3 regions of the Mesorhizobium sp. 131-3-5 genome follow, and region 3 is predicted to be linked to each of the others. Evidence: predicted binding sites of a transcription regulator. Region 3 holds the regulator's gene; each other region holds the start of a gene.

Region 1 (6,872 bases), 910 kb from region 3:
CGACCGCAAGCACGATGGTGAAGGCTTCGACGACCTCGACGAAGGAGGCGAGAAATGCCGCCGTGACCGTCGGGAGGATGGGCGTCAGCGTCTGCATGAAAGCTCCCTGTCCTCGTTCGCCCCGGATTCTCTGATCGGGTGTTCCAGGACGCGTGGCCTGGAATCACTTCTGTGGTCAGCACCACATAGCGCTCCGGAAGCCGCGGGAAAGCAAGTGAGCGCCAATGGGCGGCGCTTGGGGCCAATTGAGCCGCGCACGCTGCCGCTGCAGGATGCACGCCTAAATCAGATCATGCCCGACATGTCGGAGAAGGCCATTGCCTTGCGCAGGAGCTCGGCGAAGCGCTCGCCCGCCACTTCGCGCGGGCCGCTATTGTCGATCGTGGTCACGCCGGGGCCGGTCAGGGTCACATTGGCGCTGCGCGCCAGGCGCGCCAGCACTTCGCCGCGCGACTCGCGGCCGCGCATCGCCAGCCGCTCGGCCAACACGTCAGGCGAAGCGGTGATCTCGACAATGGCCAGATTGGCATAGCGCTCGCGCAAGGTGGGAATGATCGCACGCGACACGTTCGCCACCGCCACATGGCCATTGGCGACCGACCAGTCGACATCGGCAGGCAGGCCGTAGCGCAAGCCATGCGCTTCCCAGGAGATGGCGAAGGCGCCGTCGGCCTCGGCCTCGACGAAGGCGGCGTCGGCCAGTGTGTCGTGATCCTCGCTCGCCGCATCGCTTGGCCGGGTGATGACGCGGCGGACGAATTCCAGCCGGGTCTCATCGGCGAAGAGGGCACGGGCGTAACCGATCACCGTGTCCTTGCCGGCGCCGCTCGGCCCCACGACGGCGACAAAGACGCCATGACGCACAGGGAACGTTTCAGCGGACAACTCGCGCTCGATCAAGGCCGACACCATCATGCGACCCGGCGCCCTTGCCGCCAGACGGTGCGCACCACCGGAACATGGTCGTCGACGCGCACGCGCACCAGGTCGGCGCGGCGGCCCTGCTCGATGACGCCGCGGTCGGTCAGGCCAACGGCCTCGGCCGGGTTCTTCGACACCATGGCGACCGCCTGCGGCAGCGAAATGCCTTCGACCATGTCGCCGAGGAAGAAGGCCGACTGGATCAGGCTGAAGGGAATATAGTCTGATGACAAGATGTCGAGCAGCCCGTCGCCGGCCAGCGCGCGCGCCGAGACATTGCCCGAATGCGAGGCGCCGCGCATGACATTCGGCGCACCCATCAGAACACCCAGGCCCGCGGCCTTCGAAGCGCGCGCCGCTTCCTCGGTGGTCGGGAACTCGGCAACGCGCACGCCCTGCTCGATCGCCTCGTCGACATGGCCCGATGTGGCGTCGTCATGGCTGGCAAGCACAATGCCGCGCTCACGGCAGGCAGCCGCGATCACCGCGCGGTTCGGCGCCGAATAGCGCGCCGATTCCGCCATCCGCTTTTCGCAGAACAGTTTGAAGTCGCGGTCGGTCAGCTTCAGCTTGCGCTGGTAGTAATAGGCATAGGTTTCGAGATTGACGAACTGACGCTGGCCGGGCGCATGATCCATCAGCGAGGCCAGCTTGACCCGGTCGTCCCGGTCGAAATCGGCGAAGGCCTGCAGGCAGTCCGGCGCCGAAACCTCGCAGCGCAGATGCAGGAAGTGATCGGCGCGCAGACGATCCTGCGCGACGCTGTCCTCGATGGCATCGGCCAGCTTGCGGATATCGGCTAAGGTGAGGTCGGCGTCCTCGTCCATGCCGACGCGCAAGGCGTCGAGCACGGTGGTGATGCCGGCCGTCGCCACCTGCGCGTCATGGGCAAGCACCGCGGCGATCGGATTCCAGCGCACCTTAGGCCGGGGTGCGTAATGGCCTTCCAGGTGGTCGGTGTGCAGCTCGACCAGCCCGGGAATGACATAGTCGCCGCCCATGTCCTCGCCCGACCGGCTGCCGCCGGCATCGATGCCGGCGATAAAGCCGTCACGCAGCACCAGCGACCCCTCGACGATCTCGTTGGCAAGCACGATGCGGGCGTTGGAAAGAGCGGTTTCGGCGGTCATTTCGGGCAGTCCTTTGGTTCTTCGAGCAGGTTAGTTCAGGCAGTTTTCCTTGCCGGGCGGCGTCCCAGCGCGTGCTGCGAAAGCACCATGAACGGCGCGCCCGGTTCGGGCTCGATAAACAGCGTCAACGCGTCGACCAGCACCGGCTGCCGCAACACATCCGCGAACAGGCTGTCGATTGCTGCGCGCAAACGAGGGCTTTCCTGTGGCCCGGCGCGGCCCGACAGAGTCATGTGGAAGCGGAAGGTCTCGAAGACATAGGGGTAACCCCACTGGCAGAGATTGCGGAACTCGGCCGGCTTCAGCGAATCCGGGCTGCGCCGTTCGATCTCGGCCTCGGTCAGTGGCGCGCGGAAGCGGTCGAAATCGCGCACCACCTCGTCGGCGAAACGGTTGAGCGGCGGCAGCGGTCCTTCCGGCACCAGCGCGAAGAAGCTGTCGATCTGGCTGACGAAGAGACGCGGGATCGTCACAACCGGCGTCGCTTCGGCAAAATGGTCGATTGCGGCGCGCAGCGACGTCTCGGTCTCGCTGGCAGCCAGGCGAAAGGGTGCTTTCAGCGTCGCGTGGAATCCATAGCGGCGTGCCGAGGCGGTGTGGAAGGCAACTTCCTCCGCCGCCAGATCGGCCACGGCCTCAACCGGCCTTGTCGCCGCGCCGAATGGGTCACGGCCCAGCCAGTTGGCGGCGATCCGCGCCAGCGGTTCGTCCTGCCGGGGGGTGAAGTAGATGGCATAACGCATCGAAAATCCTCGTCAGACCGCTGCCATAGGTGATTTCCATGACGGATTGACGAAGCTTTGAAGGGTTTTCGAAGGCAAATCGACCCAATAGGTCCTTAGCCGACGATTTTTCCGAGCTGGACCAATAAGTTCAGCCGGAAACGCAAAACGGTCAGGCCTTCATCAACCATTCGTGCTCGGGCGCATTGTGGAATTTCCACGTCCGCTTCGGCCCGGCCATGACGTTGAGATAGTAGAGATCGTAGCCATGGCAGGCGGCGCAGGGGTGATAGCCTTTGGGCACCAGCACGACATCGCCATCCTCGATCGCCATGGCTTCGTCCAGCGCGCGATGGCCATTCGTGTCGGCATCGGTGTAGACGCGCTGGAAGGCAAAGCCCTGCGGCGGGTTGAGGCGGTGGTAATAGGTCTCCTCGAGATAGGATTCTGCCGGCAGATTGTCCTGGTCATGCTTGTGCGGCGGATAGCTCGACGTGTGGCCGCCCGGCGTGATGACCTCGACCACCAGCAAAGAATCGGCCGGCTTGCCTTCCGGCAGGATGTTGGTGACGTAGCGCGTGTTGGTGCCCTTGCCGCGCACCTCCTGGCCGAGATCGTCCGGCCCGATCACCCGAACCGGCAAGCCGCCGCCGAGGCCGGGGGCCGAGCAGACTGCGAGTTCCAATTCGGTGTCCGCTGTCACCGACCAGTCCGATCCCTCGGGCACATAGACCGACCACGGCTTGCCCTCGAAAGGCGACATACGCGCGCCGAGCAGGCCGAGATCCTTGCCGCCGGCTGTCGCGCTGCCCTTGCCGGTGACGAACACCAGGCAGACTTCGCGGTCTTGCGTCTTTCCCGAGGCGCTTTCGCCGGGCTGCAGCCGATGCAGGTCGAAACCGACATAGGTCCAGCCGGCGCTTTTCGGCGTCACATGGGCAACGCGGCCATGGCCCTTGTCGGCCTTCACCAGCAGCTTCGACATCGGGTTACTCCTTCGGTTCGGACTCGGCCGGCGCCTTGTTCTCATCAACCGGCTTGTACAGATAAAAAAACTGCCAGACGGCATAGCCGGCGAAGCCGAGCGCGATGGTGCCCCAGAATGGCGTGCCGGTGGTGAACTCGATGATCGACCAGATGATACAGACCGCGACGACGGCGACACGCCGCCACAACGGGCGGAAGAAGGGGTGCTCGGAATCTTTCATCGGGCCAATCTACAGCAACCTGCCTCGCCGTGAACCCGTCGCGTCAGGCATTCGGAAAACCCTGGGTTTCGACCGTGTAGCCGGCTGATGTCATCACCCGCATCAGCTCCTTGTGGCCGACCTGCGCCATCTTGAGCGGCGGGTTCTTCTTCGGGTCCTGCTCGGCCTCGACCACGAACCAGCCTTCATAGCCATGGTCGGCGAAGCGCTGCACGATGGCGCCGAAGTCGAGCGAGCCGTCGCCCGGCACGGTGAAGGCGCCGAGCGCCACGGCGTCGAGGAACGACTGTTTCGTGCGGTCGAGCCTGTCGATCACATCCATGCGCACATCCTTCACATGCACATGGCTGATGCGCTTGTGGTGGTTGTCGATGGCGCGCAGCACATCGCCGCCGGCAAAGGCCAGGTGTCCGGCATCGAGCAGCAGCGGAATGCCTTCGCCGGAATGGCGCATGAATGCATCGAGCTCCGGCTCGGTCTCGACCACCGCCGCCATGTGGTGATGATAGGACAGCGGCATGCCTTGTTCGGCGCACCATTCGCCGAATTCGGTCAGGCGCCTTGCATAGGCCTTCATCTCGTCGCCGGTGAGTTTCGGCTTGGTGGCCAGCGGCTTCGAGCGGTCGCCCTGGATCGAGCGGCCGACCTCGCCATAGACGATGCAAGGCGCGTTGACCGCCTTGAACAGCTCGATCATCGGCTGGATGCGATCCTTGTTCTTGCTCATCTCCTCATCGACCAGCGTGCCGGAAAACCAGCCGCCGCACAGCGTCACGTCGGCGGCTTTCAGGATCGGCAGCATGACAGCGGGATCGTTGGGGAAGCGCCGCCCCATCTCCATGCCGGTGAAGCCGGCCGAGCGCGACTGGCGCAGGCACTCCTCCAGCGACACGTCATCGCTCAGTTCCGCAAGATCGTCGTTCCACCACGCGATGGGGGACATGCCCAGTTTGGCTTTCAAGTCGTCACTCCAGTTTCAGTTCGTATCTGTCCTCCCCCTTGTGGGGGTCCGAAGGACGGGCGAGACCCGTGGCTCGCCCCGGCAAGTCGCTGCGAAGCAGCGGGGTGGGGGTGCGACGCCGACCCCCACCCGGACCCTCGGTCCGACCTCCCCACAAGGGGGAGGTAGGGAGCAGCGCCGACTTAGCATCAATCGCCAACGCTCTGCATCTGGCGCTTTTCGTCATAGGCCTTGCGCGCCGCGTTGACCTGCGGCCGCGCGGAGACTTCCGGCACCGCCACATCCCACCAATGGCCGCCGGCGTCGGTGGAGACCAGCGGGTCGGTGTCGATGACCAGCACGGTGGTGCGGTCGTTCGTCTTCGCCTTCTGCAGGGCGTTTTCCAGGCCGGCGATCGACGGCACTTTCTCGGCAATTGCGCCCATGCTCGCCGCGTGCGCGGCGAAGTCGATGTCGGGCAGGATTTCGTGGCGCGAATCCTTCAGGAGATTGTTGAAGTTGGCGCCGCCGGTCGCCATCTGCAGCCGGTTGATGCAGCCATACCCACGGTTGTCGAGCAGCACGATGGTGAGCTTCAAACCCAGCATCACCGAGGTGGCGATCTCCGAATTCAGCATCAGATAGGAGCCGTCGCCGATCATGACGACCACCTCTTCGCCGGGCTTGGCCATCTTGGTGCCGAGCCCGCCGGCAATCTCGTAGCCCATGGTCGAGAAGCCGTATTCGGCGTGGTAGGAACCCGGCGCGCCGGCCTGCCAAAGCTTGTGCAATTCGCCGGGCAGACCGCCGGCTGCATGCAACAAGGTCACGCCGGAGCCCATGGCCCGCTGCACGGCGCCGATCACCTGCGCGTCGGACGGGAAAGCGGCGTTGGTCGAGGCCGTCACCTTGGCCGCGTCGGCCTGCCAGGCCTTCTTGCCCTTGGCCGCATCGTCGGTCCAGGCGGCAGGCGCCTTCCAGCCCTTCAGCACGGCACCGAGTTCGGCCAGTCCCTCGGCCGCGTCGGCGACCAGCGGGAGTGCCCGGTGCTTGCCGGCATCGAAAGGTTGGACGTTCAGCCCGATGATGGTCTTGCCGGAAGTCTTGAAAAGCGCCCATGAGCCGGTGGTGAAATCCTGCAGGCGCGTGCCGATGGCGAGCACCACATCGGCATCTTCCGCCAGCCGGTTGGCGGCCGAGGTGCCGGTGACGCCGACCGCCGCCATGTTGAGCGGATGATCGTCCGGCAGCGAGGATTTGCCGCCTTGTGTCTCGCAGACCGGAATACCGGCGCCCTGGGCGAATTCGGCCAGCGCATCGGAGGCCTGCGAATAGAGAACGCCGCCGCCGGCGATGATCAGCGGCTTCTTCGAGCCCTTGAGTGCCGCCACAGCGGCGGCGAGTTCGTGGCGGTCCGGGCGCGGCCGGCGCTGGTGCCAGACCCGTTCGGCGAAAAAGCTTTCGGGATAGTCATAGGCCTCGGCCTGCACATCCTGGCAGAGCGACAGCGTCACCGGGCCGCAATCGGCCGGATCGGTCAGCACCTGCATGGCGCGGCTCAGCGCCGGGATGATCTGCTCCGGCCGCGTGATGCGGTCGAAATAGCGCGACACCGGACGGAAGCAGTCATTGACCGTCGCCGTGCCGTCGGAAAAATCCTCGGCCTGCTGCAGCACCGGGTCGGGGATGCGGTTGGCGAAGACGTCGCCGGGCAAAAACAGGACAGGCAACCTGTTTACATGGGCAAGCGCCGCCGCCGTCACCATGTTGAGCGCGCCGGGGCCGATCGAAGAGGTCGCGGCCATGAAGCGGCTGCGGAAATTGGCCTTGGCATAGGCGATAGCCGCATGCGCCATCGCCTGTTCATTGTGGGCGCGGAAGGTCGGCAGTTCGTCGCGCACCTGGTAGAGCGCCTCGCCCATGCCAGCGACATTGCCGTGGCCGAAGATCG
Region 2 (6,872 bases), 590 kb from region 3:
CCATCGACGATCAGCGCGGGGCGCTGCGCCGCCAGGTGTCGGAGTTGCAAGGCCTGGTGACGCAAAACAGCGCCTTGCGGCAGCGTGTGCAGAGGGCGTCCCGCCGCGCCACCGCGCTCAACGAACGATATTTGCGCCGGATCGGTGCCGACCTGCATGACGGACCGGCGCAACTCGTGGCCCTGGCGGCGCTGCGCATGGACAGCCCGGTATTCTCCGGCGACGGCCATTGGGGCGAAAACCGCGCGACCGAGGTCGCGATGATCCGCAAGACGCTGGAGGATGCGATGCGCGAAATTCGCGGTATCTGCACCGGTCTCGTCTTGCCGCAGATCGAAACTGCCGCGGCAACGGACATATTGCGGATGGCGGTCGACGAACATCAGCACCGGACGGGAACGTCCGTGCTGCTCACGCTACCCAGGCATTTGCCTGAGCTCGGCACTTCCGAAAAGATCAGCATCTATCGTTTCGTGCAGGAAGGGCTGAACAATGCCTATCGCCACGGGCGGGCCAAGGATCAGACGGTGCGGGCCGGGATGAAGAATGGCAGGCTTTTTGTCGAAGTGTCGGACGGCGGGCCGGGTTTTGATCCGGCGCGGGTCGACGGGTTGGGGCTCGCCGGCCTCAGGGAGCGGGTCGAAAGCATTGGCGGCCAGTTCGAGACCTTGACCGGAGCGCAAGGCACGCGATTGGTGATCAGTCTTTCGATCGAGGAGCAAGCATGATTGGCGCTATCCGCATCGCTATTGTCGACGATCATCCGCTGTTTCGCGAAGGCGTGACGCGCAGCCTGTCGGAGATCGGAGGTTTCGAGATCGTCGGCGAAGGCGCGACAGCGCAGGATGCCGAACGCATCGCCTCGACGGTGCAGCCTGACATATTGCTGCTCGACATCTCCATGCCGGGCGGCGGCCTGTCCGCGGTTGTCAGCATCCTCGCCGACCATCCTGCCCAGAAGATCGTCATGCTGACGGTTTCGGAGACCAATGCCGATGTAACCACGGCGCTGAACGCAGGCGTGCAGGGCTATATCCTCAAGGGCGTCGGATCGCGCGCGCTCGCCGACATCCTGCGCAATGTGGCTGCCGGCGAGGGCTACCTTACGCCGACGCTGTCGGCACGGCTGCTTTCCGATCTCCAGTCCCCGCAACCTGCCAACGGCGTGGCGGACCGGTTGCGGCAACTGACTGAACGGCAGACGGAAATCCTGCGGCTGGTGGCGGAGGGGCTCAGCAACAAGGAGGTTGCCTTGCGCCTGGAGCTGCAGGAGAAGACGGTCAAGCACCACATGACCGGGGTGCTGTCCAAACTCAATGTGCGAAACCGCACGGAAGCGGCTCTCATGGTGCGCGAGTTCCGCGACCGGGACAGAAACCGCTCTTAGAGCAATTCCAGGAAAAGTGTGAAACGGGTTTCCCGGGCAAAGCGCATGGCGCTTTTCCCTTGGGAATCGCGGCAAAACAAACAGTCAGGCCATTGCGGACCCGCGCAAGGGCCGGACAAGGGAAGATCACCTCCGCCGGGGGCGGCGGAGGTGACGTGTGAAACCGGCCGTTGCCTGCTAGCCAGTTTCACAAGGCCTTTAGACGGCTGACATCGGCCGGCGTGGCCCGGCGGTCGATGATCGTGCGACCCAGCGCATCCTTCATTTTGAAACGGCCGTTTTCGATCTTTTCGGTGATGCCGTCGGGATGTGTGACCGTGATCTTGTTGCCGCTCACCGAGACCTTGTCACCGGTCGCGGCGTTGACATGGCTGACGCCTTTGTCGCTCTGTCCTTTGCCGGATGCCGAGTTGTCACCACTGCCATCCGTTCCGGAATTGCCGCCGTTTCCATTTCCGTTGCCGCTGTTACCGCCGCTGCTGTTGCCGCCGTTACCGCCGCTGCTGTTACCGCCGTTACCGCCGCTGCTGTTACCGCCGTTACCGCCGCCGCTGTTGCCGCCATTACCGCCGTTGCCACCGCTGCCGCCACCGCCGTTGCCACCGCCACCGTTGCCGCCACCATTGCCGCCATTGGCGGCCTGTGCTGATGCGGCGTCGATTCCGGGGGCGGAGCCGTGCAGGGCAATTCGATAGGGAATGATGGTCAGCGCCAGAGCAGCCGCCGAAACGAGCGTCAGCCGGCGGCACCGGGCCGTGATCGATCCGTGCATCCTGATCTCCGTCGATTGAGCCGGCGCGCCCACCCCAACGTTGCAACCAGCAACATCGCCGAAAGATGTATTGGCCGGAAGCGACCTCCGACCGTTGCGTTTGTCCTCCAGGACTTTTGCAAGCGCAAGGTTGGACTAAAGTCCGATGTCACGGTGACAACCACCTCGCGTCGAGCGGCGGAGCAGGTATGATGTCACGAAAATGTGATCAGTTGGCTGTAGGGGTCGAAAGGCGACAAAAAAGCTCCAGCCACTCCAAAGCCAGAGGCCCTTCGTGACCGAACATCGCTCTCCCGACACCCGATTCCGCACCAGCCTGCTCGAGGAAAACGAAGGACCGGCCACCAACCCCACCGACAACCGCACCATGGGCGAGATCATCGCCGCGCGGTTCTCGCGCCGGGGATTCCTGAAGGGATCGCTCGCCGTCTCGGCGATCGCCGCGACCGTCGGCCCGCTGGCCATGATCGCCGCCGACGATGCCCGCGCCGCGGAAGGCTCCGCCTTCAAATTCGACGAGCTCGAGGCCGGGATCGACGACAAGCATCATGTCGCGCCGGGCTACGACGCCGACGTGCTGTTGCGCTGGGGCGATCCGCTGTTTGCCGATTCGCCGCAGTTCGACCCGACGAAACAGTCGGCCGAGGCGCAGGCCAGACAGTTTGGCTACAACAACGACTATGTCGGCTACATCGCGATCGACGGCTCGGCCGAGCACGGCCTGCTCGTCGTCAACCACGAATACACCAACCCGCATCTGATGTTTCCGGGCATCGTTTCGATCGTCGAGAAGGACGGGAAGAAGAAGGCCGAGGTCGCGCCGCTCTCGAAGGAGCAGGTCGATGTCGAGATGGCGGCGCATGGCGGCACCATCGTCGAAATCCGCAAGGTGTCAGACAAATGGCAAGTGGTGCGGGACGGCAAGCTCAACCGCCGCATCACCGCCACCACCGAAATGGCGCTGTCGGGCCCGGTCGCCGGCCACGACCGCGTCAAGACCAATGCCGACCCGTCCGGCACGAAAGTGTTCGGCACTTTCAACAATTGCGCCGGCGGCGTCACCCCTTGGGGCACCTATGTGATGGCCGAGGAGAACATCCACGGCTATTTCTCCGGCGAATTGCCCGAGGGCCACAAGGAAGCCGCCAACTACAAGCGGCTCGGCATTCCGGAAGGTGCCTATGAATGGGGCGCGCATTACGACCGCTTCAACCTCGCCAAGGAGCCGCACGAACCCAATCGCTTCGGCTGGATCGTCGAGGTCGACGTCAACGATCCGACATCGACACCGAGGAAGCGCACCGCCATGGGCCGCTTCAAGCATGAGGGCGCCGAATCCATCGTCGCCAAGGACGGCCGCGTCGTCTTCTATCTCGGCGACGACGAGCGCTTCGACTATGTCTACAAATTCGTCACCAAGGGCACGTTCAACGCCAACGACCATGCCGCCAACAAGGACCTGCTCGACGAGGGCACGCTGCATGTCGCCAAATTCGCCGAGGACGGCACGGTCGACTGGCTGCCGATCGTCTTCGGCCAGGGGCCGCTGACGGCGGAAAACGGCTTTGGCAGCCAGGCCGACGTGCTGATCGAGACGCGGCGCGCCGCCGATCTGCTTGGTGCCACCAAGATGGACCGGCCCGAGGACATCCAGCCCAATGGTGTCAACGGCAAGGTCTATGTCATGCTGACCAACAATTCGAAGCGCAAGGCAGACCAGGTCGACGCCGCCAATCCGCGCGCCGAGAATGCCTTCGGCCACATTATCGAGATCACCGAGACCGACGGTGATTTCACCGCCGCCAAGGGCAAATGGGAAGTGCTTTTGAAATGCGGCGATCCGTCGGTTGCCGATGTCGGCGCCACCTTCTCGACGGCGACGACGGCCCATGGCTGGTTCGGCATGCCCGACAATTGCGCGGTCGATTCGGCCGGGCGCCTGTGGGTCGCTACCGACGGCCAAGGCCCGAAGGCCACCGGCCGCACCGATGGCTTGTGGGCGGTCGACACCGAGGGGGCTGCGCGGGCAACTTCGAAACTGTTCTTCCGCGTGCCGATCGGCGCGGAAATGTGCGGCCCGCTGTTTGCGCCCGACGACCGGACCGCCTTCGTTGCCGTCCAGCATCCGGGCGATGGCGGCGAGGATTGGGAAGGCTTCGGCCGGCCGTCCTACTATGAGGATCCGTCGACGCGCTGGCCGGACTTCAAGTCCGAAATGCCGGTGCGGCCGTCGGTCGTCGCCATCACCAGGCAAGGCGGCGGCAAGATCGCGGTGTGATATCAGGCGGCTGGAGCACGCAGCGGATTTGACCGAGCCCTGCGTGCCGGACCGCCTCCCCAACGTCGATGGATGTTTCCGCCAATCGCCAAGGTTCAAGCCCCGGGAAAGATCGGCAATTTACTGGTGGCGCCCTAACGCGCGTCGAAACGGATTCGTGCGACGCGCGTTAGGTCTTTGTCTTGTGCATGTCGTACTCCCAAAACCGGAGCCGCTTTTGGGCGAGATGCATTGGGTCGTTTCCTGGAGCCCGCCACCATGTCGAAGTCAGTCTATGACCGGGGCCTGCTCAAGCCCGGCGACATCGCCAGGCTGCAGCGCGTCTTTGACGAAGTCTGCCTGCGGCGCACAGCTCAGCCCGATTCGCCGGAAGCACGCGAGATCGCGCTCACCCTGCTCGCGCTGCACAATGCCGGCATGGTCGACGAGGAGATGCTGATGCAAGCCGTCGGCTTCCGCCGGCTCGAGCCGAAATCGGCGTGAGGCGTCAGGTCGCTAGAGCTCTTTGTTTCGACGCAATTCCCAAGGGAAAGCGCTCACACTTCCCGGAATTACGCTAGCGGCCCGCGCCGGCGATCCGCCTGGCGATCGCCTTGCCCAAAATGGCGGCATTGGCGAAGCAGCCACGAATGCTCGGCCGCATACCGGTGAACCACAGGCCGGGCAGTTTCGGGTCGGCTTCACCGCCGTTGAAGAGCGGGACACCCTTGCCGTCGAGCACGCCGAGATCGCCGACCATGCGCTCCAGCCCGGTGCGGTAGCCCGTTGCGGCAATGACGATATCGGGATCGATCAGGCGACCATTGGCCAGGATCACGCCATCGCGGGTGAATTCCCGTATCGCCGGCACCACTGTAATCTTGCCAGACTTTATGGCGTCGACTGCACCGTCATCCGCGGCAATCGCGGTGTAGTCCGAGGCCAGGCGGCTGGCGCCGCCCGACGGCGCGGGCGGCATGCCGAATTTGGTGAGATCGCCGAAAACCAGCCGCTGCGTCGCGGCCATCACCGCATCGGCAACGCGCAGCGGCAAGCGCGCCATGAGCGGCGAAAGCCGGTGCACGGCGATCTTGCCGATCCGCTTGGGCAGAAGGGCGGGGCCATTGCGGGCCGACAGCCAGAGAGAAGCCGTATCCACGCCGGCCAGATGATTGAGGGCATCGAAGCCCGAATTGCCGGCGCCGACGACCAGCACCTTCTTGCCGGCATAGGACTTGGCGTCGCCAAAATCCGCCGAATGGATGATCCGGCCCGCGAAGGCCTGCATGCCCACCCACTGCGGCGTGAAGGGCTCCTTGTCACGACCGGTGGCGACGATGACATGACGCGCCAGACGCGAGCCGGCGCTGGTGCGCACCAGCCAATGGTCGCCCTTGAACACGAGGGTCTCGACGGCAACGCCGAACTCCACAGGCAACTGGTTCGCCTCGCGGAAATCGTTCATATGGCGGATGACGACGCTCTTGGGTGGAAAGGCTGGCGTACCCCCGGGAAAGGAAAGGCCGGGCAGCGCCGAGAGATCGCGATGGGTGTTGAGATGCAGCTGCTGGTGCCGCCGATGCCAGGGTTCGGCCAGCCGGCTCTCCTGTTCCAGGATCGCCACCGGCACGCCGGCCTTGATCAGGGCCTGCGCGACAGCCAGTCCGGCGGCGCCGGCGCCAATGACAATCGCCGGCTCGATCGCCGCCACCTGCTCCACCTTCGATCTGGTTGTCGTATCTGCCATTCGCTCTCAAAATCCATTCAACCGCCCGCCTTACAAGCTGGCAGGACGCTGTAACCGTTTGATCGCGCGCAAACCCAACAGCGGATCGGTGCGCTCAAGTGCCTTGCGCCGCCAGGGCGCAAACAACTCCCGTCGCGCAAATGCGGCTAAACCAACGACATGGAACGGAATGCCCCGCTTCCGTCCGAAACCATGCAGCCCTATATGGCATATCAGCGGCATCGGCGATAATCAGGTCGCGGCAATGTGATTGATTCGAGTTCCGAGGGGCTGGCGGATCTCGTTACCGACGCAGGAATTCGAAACCGAAGCGATTTCGGCTTCCCGTGAAAAATCAAGGCGCCGTGGTGCGTCTGGCGTGCCGAAAGGCACGTCGCGCCACAGACGGCACGCGGAATCCGGACCATGCCCTCCTTGCGGATCTATCTCGACAAAATCCTCGAGGGTGCCTCGCCCAGGGTCGAGCGCCAGGCATTGACGCATGTCGAACGCCTGGCGATGGTCCGTCGCCATGGCGACTTCTCGCTCGCCTATTCGACTGCCGTACAGCGCAAGCTTTCCTATTTTGGCGACGCCGACGGCTACATCGCCTTCGGCACCAAGATGAAGCATCATTTCGCGCTTGGCGACCCGGTGGCGGCGCCGGCCCGGCGGCCCGACTATATCAGGCGCTTCGTCGAGACCGCCGGCGACCCGTGGTTCGTGCAGG
Region 3 (6,872 bases):
CCGAAACGCGTGCGCTTGGTGATGAAGGTCATGATGATGCCGACGGCCACCGCCATCAGCACCGGTATGGCAATGCCATGCGCGATGTACAGCCCGCCTTCGGGAACGGTAATGCCGTTCTGCTGGGCATACTGGCGCACGATGCCGATCGGCCATGGATAGGAATTGGCGATCCAGACGGCGCCAAGGATAGCGGCGCAGGCAACCACGCCAAGCAAGGTCTCGGCCCAGACAGGGCGCAGCGGAAAGTGGAACCGCTTGCGCTGCGACCTGCCATTGAGCAGCATGAAGGCGACCGCCACGCAGGCGACGACACCGACGATCCAGCTGGCGGTGGCGCCGATCGAGCCGCGTGGTCCGCCGCCCATCAGCTGGAAAGTCGTGTCGAGCGGCGCGACCGTGCGCCCGCTGGTGATCAGCCATGCCATGCCGCGCCAGACCAGCAGGCCGCCCAGCGTCACGATGAAGGCCGGAACCTCCATATAGGCGATGATGAAGCCCTGGAACGCGCCGATCAGGAGACCAAGCGCCACGCCAGCCGCCAGCGCGATGATCCAGAGCCAGGGGTTTCCAAGCTGGAAACCGACGACGCGGATGAGGAATTCAGCCTGCGCCACGCCCATGATCATGCCGATCACGCCTTCGACGGATCCAACCGAGAGGTCGATGTTGCGCATGACGATGACCAGCACCATGCCGGTCGCCATGATCGCGACCGACGAGGTCTGCACCGACAGGTTCCACAGATTGCGCGGTGTCAGGAAAAGCCCGCCCGACAGGATATGGATGCCGACCCAGATGACCAGCAGTGCACCGACCATGCCGAGCATGCGCGTATCGAGCTCGGTAGCCTTGAGGAACCGTCCGACGGCGCTGAGTTCGGATGCACGCGCCTTGTCCGCTGTAGTGCTGCCGACCGGTTGATTAGAGGTCGTGTCGGTCATGCTATCCTCCCACCGGTTTACCGTCTGGCGCGGGTACCGAACATGGATGCTATTTGCTTTCCGCGGTCATTTGAAGCGGGAAGCCCCTTGAGAAACGCCGCGGCTTTTGGGCCGCGGCGTCGATATCGAACGGTATTGCGCCATTTTAGTTGCAGGCGGCGACGCTGCCGGCGGCGACACCCGCGCAGACTTCGTCCTTCTTGATCCAGCCGGCGTCGATGACGACGTTGAGATTGTCCTTGGTGATGGCCACCGGGGTCAGGAACAGCGACTTGACGGTGTTGCCGCCGGGCGTCGTGAAGTCCTTCACACCGGCGATGTCGGTCATCTTCTTGCCGTCGGCCAGCTGCGAGGCGATCTCGGCGGCGTTCTTGCCGAGTTCGCGCGCGTCCTTCCACACCGACACGGTCTGGGTGCCAAGCGCGATGCGGTTCAGCGCGGCATGGTCGCCGTCCTGACCCGAAACCGGCACGGTGCCGGCAAGACCCTGCGCCGTCAGCGCCGCGACGACGCCGCCGGCGGTGCCGTCATTGGCCGCGACGACCGCGTCGACCTTGTTGTCGTTGGCGGTCAGGAACTGCTCCATGTTCTTCTGGGCGTTGGCGGGCAGCCAGCCGTCTGTATAGGCCTCGCCGACATTCTTGATCTTGCCGCTGTCGATGGCAGCCTTGAGCACTTCCATCGAGCCCGCGAACAGGAAGTCGGCGTTCGGATCGGCGCCCGAGCCCTTGATGAAGACATAGTTGCCTTCCGGCTTGGCCTTGAACACCGCGCTGGCCTGCAAGCGACCGACTTCCTTGTTGTCGAAGGTCAGGTAGAAGACGTCCTTGTTCTCGATCAGGCGGTCATAGCCGACGACCGGAATGCCTTCGTCCAGCGCCTTCTGCACGGCCGGGCCGATGGCCGAGGCATCCTGGGCCAGGATGATCAGCGAATTGGCGCCCTGCGAGATCAGGCTCTCGACATCGGTAAGCTGCTTGCCAGGATTGGACTGCGCATCGGCGGAAATGTACTTGTCGCCGGCGGCCTCGATCGCCTTCTTCATGGCGGCCTCGTCGGTCTTCCAGCGCTCTTCCTGGAAGTTGGACCACGAAACGCCGATGACCTTGTCCTTCGCCTGCGCGACCGACGCAAGCGTCAGCGACATGGCGACACCCGCCAGGATGGCGGCTGTGAATCTCTTCATGATATTCCTCCCTGCGCCGCGTATGGCGCGACCAAACTGGCCCTAAGGCCGGCACAAAGGCCCTATTTTTTCGAGCCTCGAAAAAACACTGATCCAACACCGGAACGCTGTCAACAACGATTCTGATGGATTTTGATGTCCCTCTGAATTTTTTTCGAGCTTCGCAATAAATAAATGACAGCACAGGCCGCTTCTGCCAGTATTTGACCGTGTCGCCGGCAGCGTTCGAGGGAGGACCGGAAGAACCGCGGCGACCGGGAGGATGTGAAAAAACATGTCGGTCGGAATCCGCCACGACGATCTGCGCCGGCGCAACCGCGCGATGGTGATCGCGGCCGTGCGCCGGGCCGGCCGGCCCTCGCGCACCGAGATCGCAGCGACCACCGGCCTCAGCCATTCGACCATATCGGCGATTTCCTCCGACCTGATCGGTGAAGGCATCCTGGCCGAGGGCAAGCCGAGCGAGGCCGGCGCGCTGAAACGCGGCAGGCCGCAGGTCGGCCTCGGCCTCAATCCGGAGGCCGCGGCTGTGATGACCGTGGTGCTGTCGCTGAATTTCCTATCGGTCGCAGTCATCGACTATGCCGGCCAGGTGATATCGGAGGAACAGCGCCGGCTGGACACGCTGACCATGTCGCGCGAGGCGCTGATCGGCGAGTGCGTGGCCATAGTGCGGCGGCGCCTCGAGGATCCCGACATCGACGTACGCAGCGTCGCCCGCATCGCGCTGGCGATCCAGGGCATCACCGACACCGAGGCCCGGGCGATGCTGTGGTCGCCGATCACACCGCAGACCGACATCGCCTTCGCAGACATACTCGAAGCCGAGTTCGGTATCCCCGCCACCATGGAAAACGACTGCAACATGATGGCGGTGGCGCTGCGCTGGCGCGATCCCGAGCGCTACCGTGACGACTTCATCGCCATCCTGCTTTCGCACGGCATCGGCATGGGGCTGGTGCTGAAGGGCGAGTTGTTCACTGGCACCCATTCCTCAGGCGGCGAATTCGGCCACATGATCCACCGGCCGGGCGGCGCGCTCTGCCGCTGCGGGCGGCGCGGCTGTGTCGAGGCCTATGCCGGCAATTACGCCATCTGGCGCAACGCCAGGCAGCTCGGCGAGGACACCGAGCCGGTGGCCGATGTCAGCGACGCGCAGATGCGGGCGCTGGCCGCGACGGCACGGGAACGGGACGGGCCCGAGCGCGAAGCCTACCGCAAGGCCGGGGAGGCACTCGGCTACGGCCTCGGCAGCCTGTTTGCGCTGATCGATCCCGCGCCCGTCGCCATGGTCGGCGTCAGCGCCGCTGCCTTCGACCTGATCGAGCCGGCATTGCGCGAGGCCATCGCCCAGACCGCCGGCGGCCAGCACTCGAAATCGATCTCCTTCGACACCGAGCCGAACGAACTGCCGCTGATCCGCGAAGGCTGTGCCATGCGCGCGCTGACCTTCGTCGACCAGGAGATTTTCGCGCCCGGCGTGCAAACGAAAGCAGGCCCTGCCGCGAAGAAAAACGTCGCCTGAGTCAGGTCGTGCTCAATCCTCGCGGATCGCGTAGCCCGCCCCACGGATGGTGCGGATGACATCCGGCATGCGGCCATTGTTGACCGCCTTGCGCAACCGGCCGACATGCACGTCCACGGTGCGCTCGTCGATGTAGATCGTCTCGCCCCAGACATTGTCGAGCAGTTGGCTGCGCGAGAACACGCGCCCGGGGTGCCGCATCATGAATTCGAGCAGGCGGAATTCGGTCGGCCCGAGCCGGATCTCGCTCTTCTTGCGGTAGACCCGGTGCGATTCACGGTCGAGCACGATATCGCCGACCTTGAGCACGCTGGACAGCACTTCCGGCTTGGCGCGGCGCAGCAGCGCCTTGACGCGGGCCATGAATTCCGGCGTCGAGAACGGCTTGACCAGATAGTCGTCGGCGCCGGTGGAGAGCCCACGTACACGGTCGCTTTCCTCGCCCCGGGCGGTCAGCATGATGATCGGCAGCCGCTCGGTCTCGGGCCGCATTCGCAGGCGCCGGCAGAGTTCGATGCCGGACACCGCCGGCACCATCCAGTCGAGCACAAGGAGGTCGGGCACGTTCTCCTGCAGGCGGATTTCGGCTTCGTCGCCGCGGGTCACCACCTCGACCTGGTAACCCTCCGATTCCAGATTGTAGCGGAGGAGCACGCCGAGCGGCTCCTCGTCCTCCACCACCATGATGCGTGGTGCGATCATCGATTGATTACCCCTGCGCTCAGGCCGCCGGCGCCGACATCGCCGTCTCGTCCTGTTTTGGACGGTTGGCGGGCAGTTGAGTGCCGGTCAGGACATAGTACGCATTCTCGGCGATGTTGGTCACATGGTCGCCGATGCGTTCGAGATTCTTGGCGCAAAACAACAGATGCGTGCAAGCCGTGATGTTGCGCGGGTCTTCCATCATATAGGTCAGCAATTCGCGGAAGACGGAGGTGTATTTGACGTCGATGCGCTCGTCGTCGGCGCGCAGCTTCGCCAGTGCCGCGGCATCGCGCGCCGCATACTCCTCGATCACACCCTGCACCTGGATCAACACCAGCTGCGCCATGGCGTCGATGGAATGCGACAGGTCGCGCGGCGTGGCGCTGAGGCCGACAGTGCCGACGCGCTTGGCGATGTTCTTGGCAAGGTCGCCAATGCGTTCGAGGTCGCCGGCCATGCGGATCGAGCCGACGACATGACGCAGGTCGTCGGCCATCGGCTGGCGCTTGGCGATCAGCGTGATGGCGCGGTCGTCGAGTTCGCGCTGGCGCGCATCCATGATGGCGTCGTCGGAGACGACGCGCTGAGCGAGAGCATTGTCGGAGTTCAGCAGTGCCTTGGTGGCGCCGCCGACCATCGAGCCGGCGAGATCGCCCATGTCGCTGATCAGCCTGCTGATCTGTCCGAGATCCTCGTCGAAGGCTGCGACTGTGTGTTCGGCCATGATCCTGGTCCTCGTATGCGTGCGATCAGCCGAAGCGGCCGGTGATGTAGTCTTGCGTGCGCTTCTCGCGAGGCGACGTGAAGATCTTCTCGGTGCGGTCGAACTCGACCAGTTCGCCCAGATACATGAAGGCGGTCTGCTTCGAGACGCGCGCCGCCTGCTGCATGTTGTGGGTGACGATGACGATCGTGTAGTCGGCCTGCAACTCGTCGATCAGCTCCTCGATCTTGGCGGTCGACAGCGGGTCAAGCGCCGAGGCCGGCTCGTCGAGCAGGATCACCTCCGGCTTCACCGCCACGGTGCGGGCGATGCACAGCCGCTGCTGCTGGCCGCCCGACAGGCTGAGGCCGCTGGCATTGAGCTTGTCCTTGACCTCGGTCCACAGCGCCGCGCGCTTGAGCGCCTGCTCGACACGGCCGTCCATCTCGGCCTTGCTGATCTTCTCGTAGAGCCTGACGCCGAAAGCGATGTTCTCGTAGATCGACATCGGGAACGGCGTCGGCTTCTGGAACACCATGCCGATCTTGGTGCGCAGCAGGTTGAGATCCTGCGAACGGTCGAGGATGTTCTGGCCGTCGAGCAGCACCTGGCCCTCGGCGGTCTGCTTGGGATAAAGCTCGTAGATGCGGTTGAAGACGCGCAGCAGCGTCGACTTTCCGCAACCCGACGGGCCGATGAAGGCGGTGACGCTGCGCTCGGGCAGCGACAGCGTGATATCCTTCAGCGCCTTCGACTGGCCGTAGTAGAAGTTGAGGTTCTTGACCTCGATCTTGGCCTTGGTCACCGCCTCGGCGGCGATCGTCATGTCTGGAGACAACATCTGGCTCATTTGTCCTCTCTGCGTCCGGTCAGGCTGCGCGCAAAGATGCTGAGCGCGAGAACCGTCAATGTGATTATGAGTGCACCGGTCCAGGCCAGCTGCTGCCATTCCTCATAGGGGCTGAGAGCGAACTGGAAGATGGTGACAGGCAGGCTGGCCATCGGCGCGTTGAGATTGCTCGACCAGAACTGGTTGTTCAGCGCCGTGAAAAGAAGCGGTGCGGTCTCGCCGGAGATGCGGGCGATGGCCAGCAATATGCCGGTGACGATGCCCGAAAGCGCGGCGCGATAGGCAACCGAGCGGATGACCACCCAGCGCGGCGCGCCGATCGCGGTGCCGGCTTCGCGCAAGGCGTTGGGCACCAGGTTGAGCATGTCCTCGGTGGTGCGCACGACGACGGGGATGACCAGGATGGCGAGTGCTACGGCACCGGCGATCGCCGAGAAATGCCCCATCGGCCGCACCATAAGCTCATAGACGAACAGGCCGATGATGATCGACGGCGCCGACAGCAGGATGTCGTTGATGAAGCGCACCACCGTGGTGAGCTTCGAGAAGCGGCCATATTCGGCCATATAGGTACCGGCCAGCACGCCGATCGGCGTGCCGACGATGATGCCGATGATGGTCATCACGATGCTGCCGTAGATGGCGTTGAGCAGGCCGCCGGCGTCGCCGGGCGGCGGCGTCATTTCCGTGAAGACCGAGAGGGAGACGCCGGCCAGGCCCTTGTAGAGCAAGGCGCCAAGGATCAGCGCCAGCCAGGCAAGGCCGATGCCGGCAGAGATGACGCACAGCGTCATCATCACGCCATTCTTGCGCTTGCGGCTTTGGTGAAGCGATGCGGCGGTCGACATCGGTCAGGCTCCCGTGCGGGCGTCGATGCGCATCAGCATGTAGCGGGCGATGGCAAGGATCAGGAAGGTGATAACGAACAGGATAAGGCCGAGCGCGACCAGCGAGGAGGT

Evidence for each region. The regulator PhoB, encoded in region 3, activates phosphate uptake and scavenging genes when phosphate is short. The targets are predictions, from matches to a motif close to TGTCATNNANCTGTCAT.
Region 1: a site for PhoB is predicted at 2,833-2,849, ahead of JG747_RS02435 (DUF1045 domain-containing protein). Genes of this name have one in related genera too.
Region 2: a site for PhoB is predicted at 2,352-2,368, ahead of JG747_RS04035 (PhoX family protein). Genes of this name have one in related genera too.

What each region holds. Positions count from the first base shown of each region.
Region 1 covers NZ_AP023254.1:524,127-530,998, reverse strand. The annotation lists gene JG747_RS02450 (COG4280 domain-containing protein) at 1-97, opposite strand, end outside; gene phnN (phosphonate metabolism protein/1,5-bisphosphokinase (PRPP-forming) PhnN) at 286-915, opposite strand; gene JG747_RS02440 (alpha-D-ribose 1-methylphosphonate 5-triphosphate diphosphatase) at 912-2,051, opposite strand; gene JG747_RS02435 (DUF1045 domain-containing protein) at 2,087-2,794, opposite strand; gene iolB (5-deoxy-glucuronate isomerase) at 2,946-3,758, opposite strand; gene JG747_RS02425 (hypothetical protein) at 3,763-3,981, opposite strand; gene iolE (myo-inosose-2 dehydratase) at 4,025-4,942, opposite strand; gene iolD (3D-(3,5/4)-trihydroxycyclohexane-1,2-dione acylhydrolase (decyclizing)) at 5,131-6,872, opposite strand, start outside.
Region 2 covers NZ_AP023254.1:846,436-853,307, forward strand. The annotation lists gene JG747_RS04020 (sensor histidine kinase) at 1-728, shown strand, start outside; gene JG747_RS04025 (response regulator) at 725-1,387, shown strand; gene JG747_RS04030 (hypothetical protein) at 1,575-2,159, opposite strand; gene JG747_RS04035 (PhoX family protein) at 2,434-4,437, shown strand; gene JG747_RS04040 (hypothetical protein) at 4,696-4,920, shown strand; gene JG747_RS04045 (flavin-containing monooxygenase) at 4,994-6,163, opposite strand; gene JG747_RS04050 (phosphatidylglycerol lysyltransferase domain-containing protein) at 6,569-6,872, shown strand, end outside.
Region 3 covers NZ_AP023254.1:1,434,429-1,441,300, reverse strand. The annotation lists gene JG747_RS07080 (sugar ABC transporter permease) at 1-944, opposite strand, end outside; gene xylF (D-xylose ABC transporter substrate-binding protein) at 1,090-2,130, opposite strand; gene JG747_RS07070 (ROK family protein) at 2,405-3,655, shown strand; gene phoB (phosphate regulon transcriptional regulator PhoB) at 3,668-4,357, opposite strand; gene phoU (phosphate signaling complex protein PhoU) at 4,377-5,084, opposite strand; gene pstB (phosphate ABC transporter ATP-binding protein PstB) at 5,110-5,913, opposite strand; gene pstA (phosphate ABC transporter permease PstA) at 5,910-6,761, opposite strand; gene pstC (phosphate ABC transporter permease subunit PstC) at 6,765-6,872, opposite strand, start outside.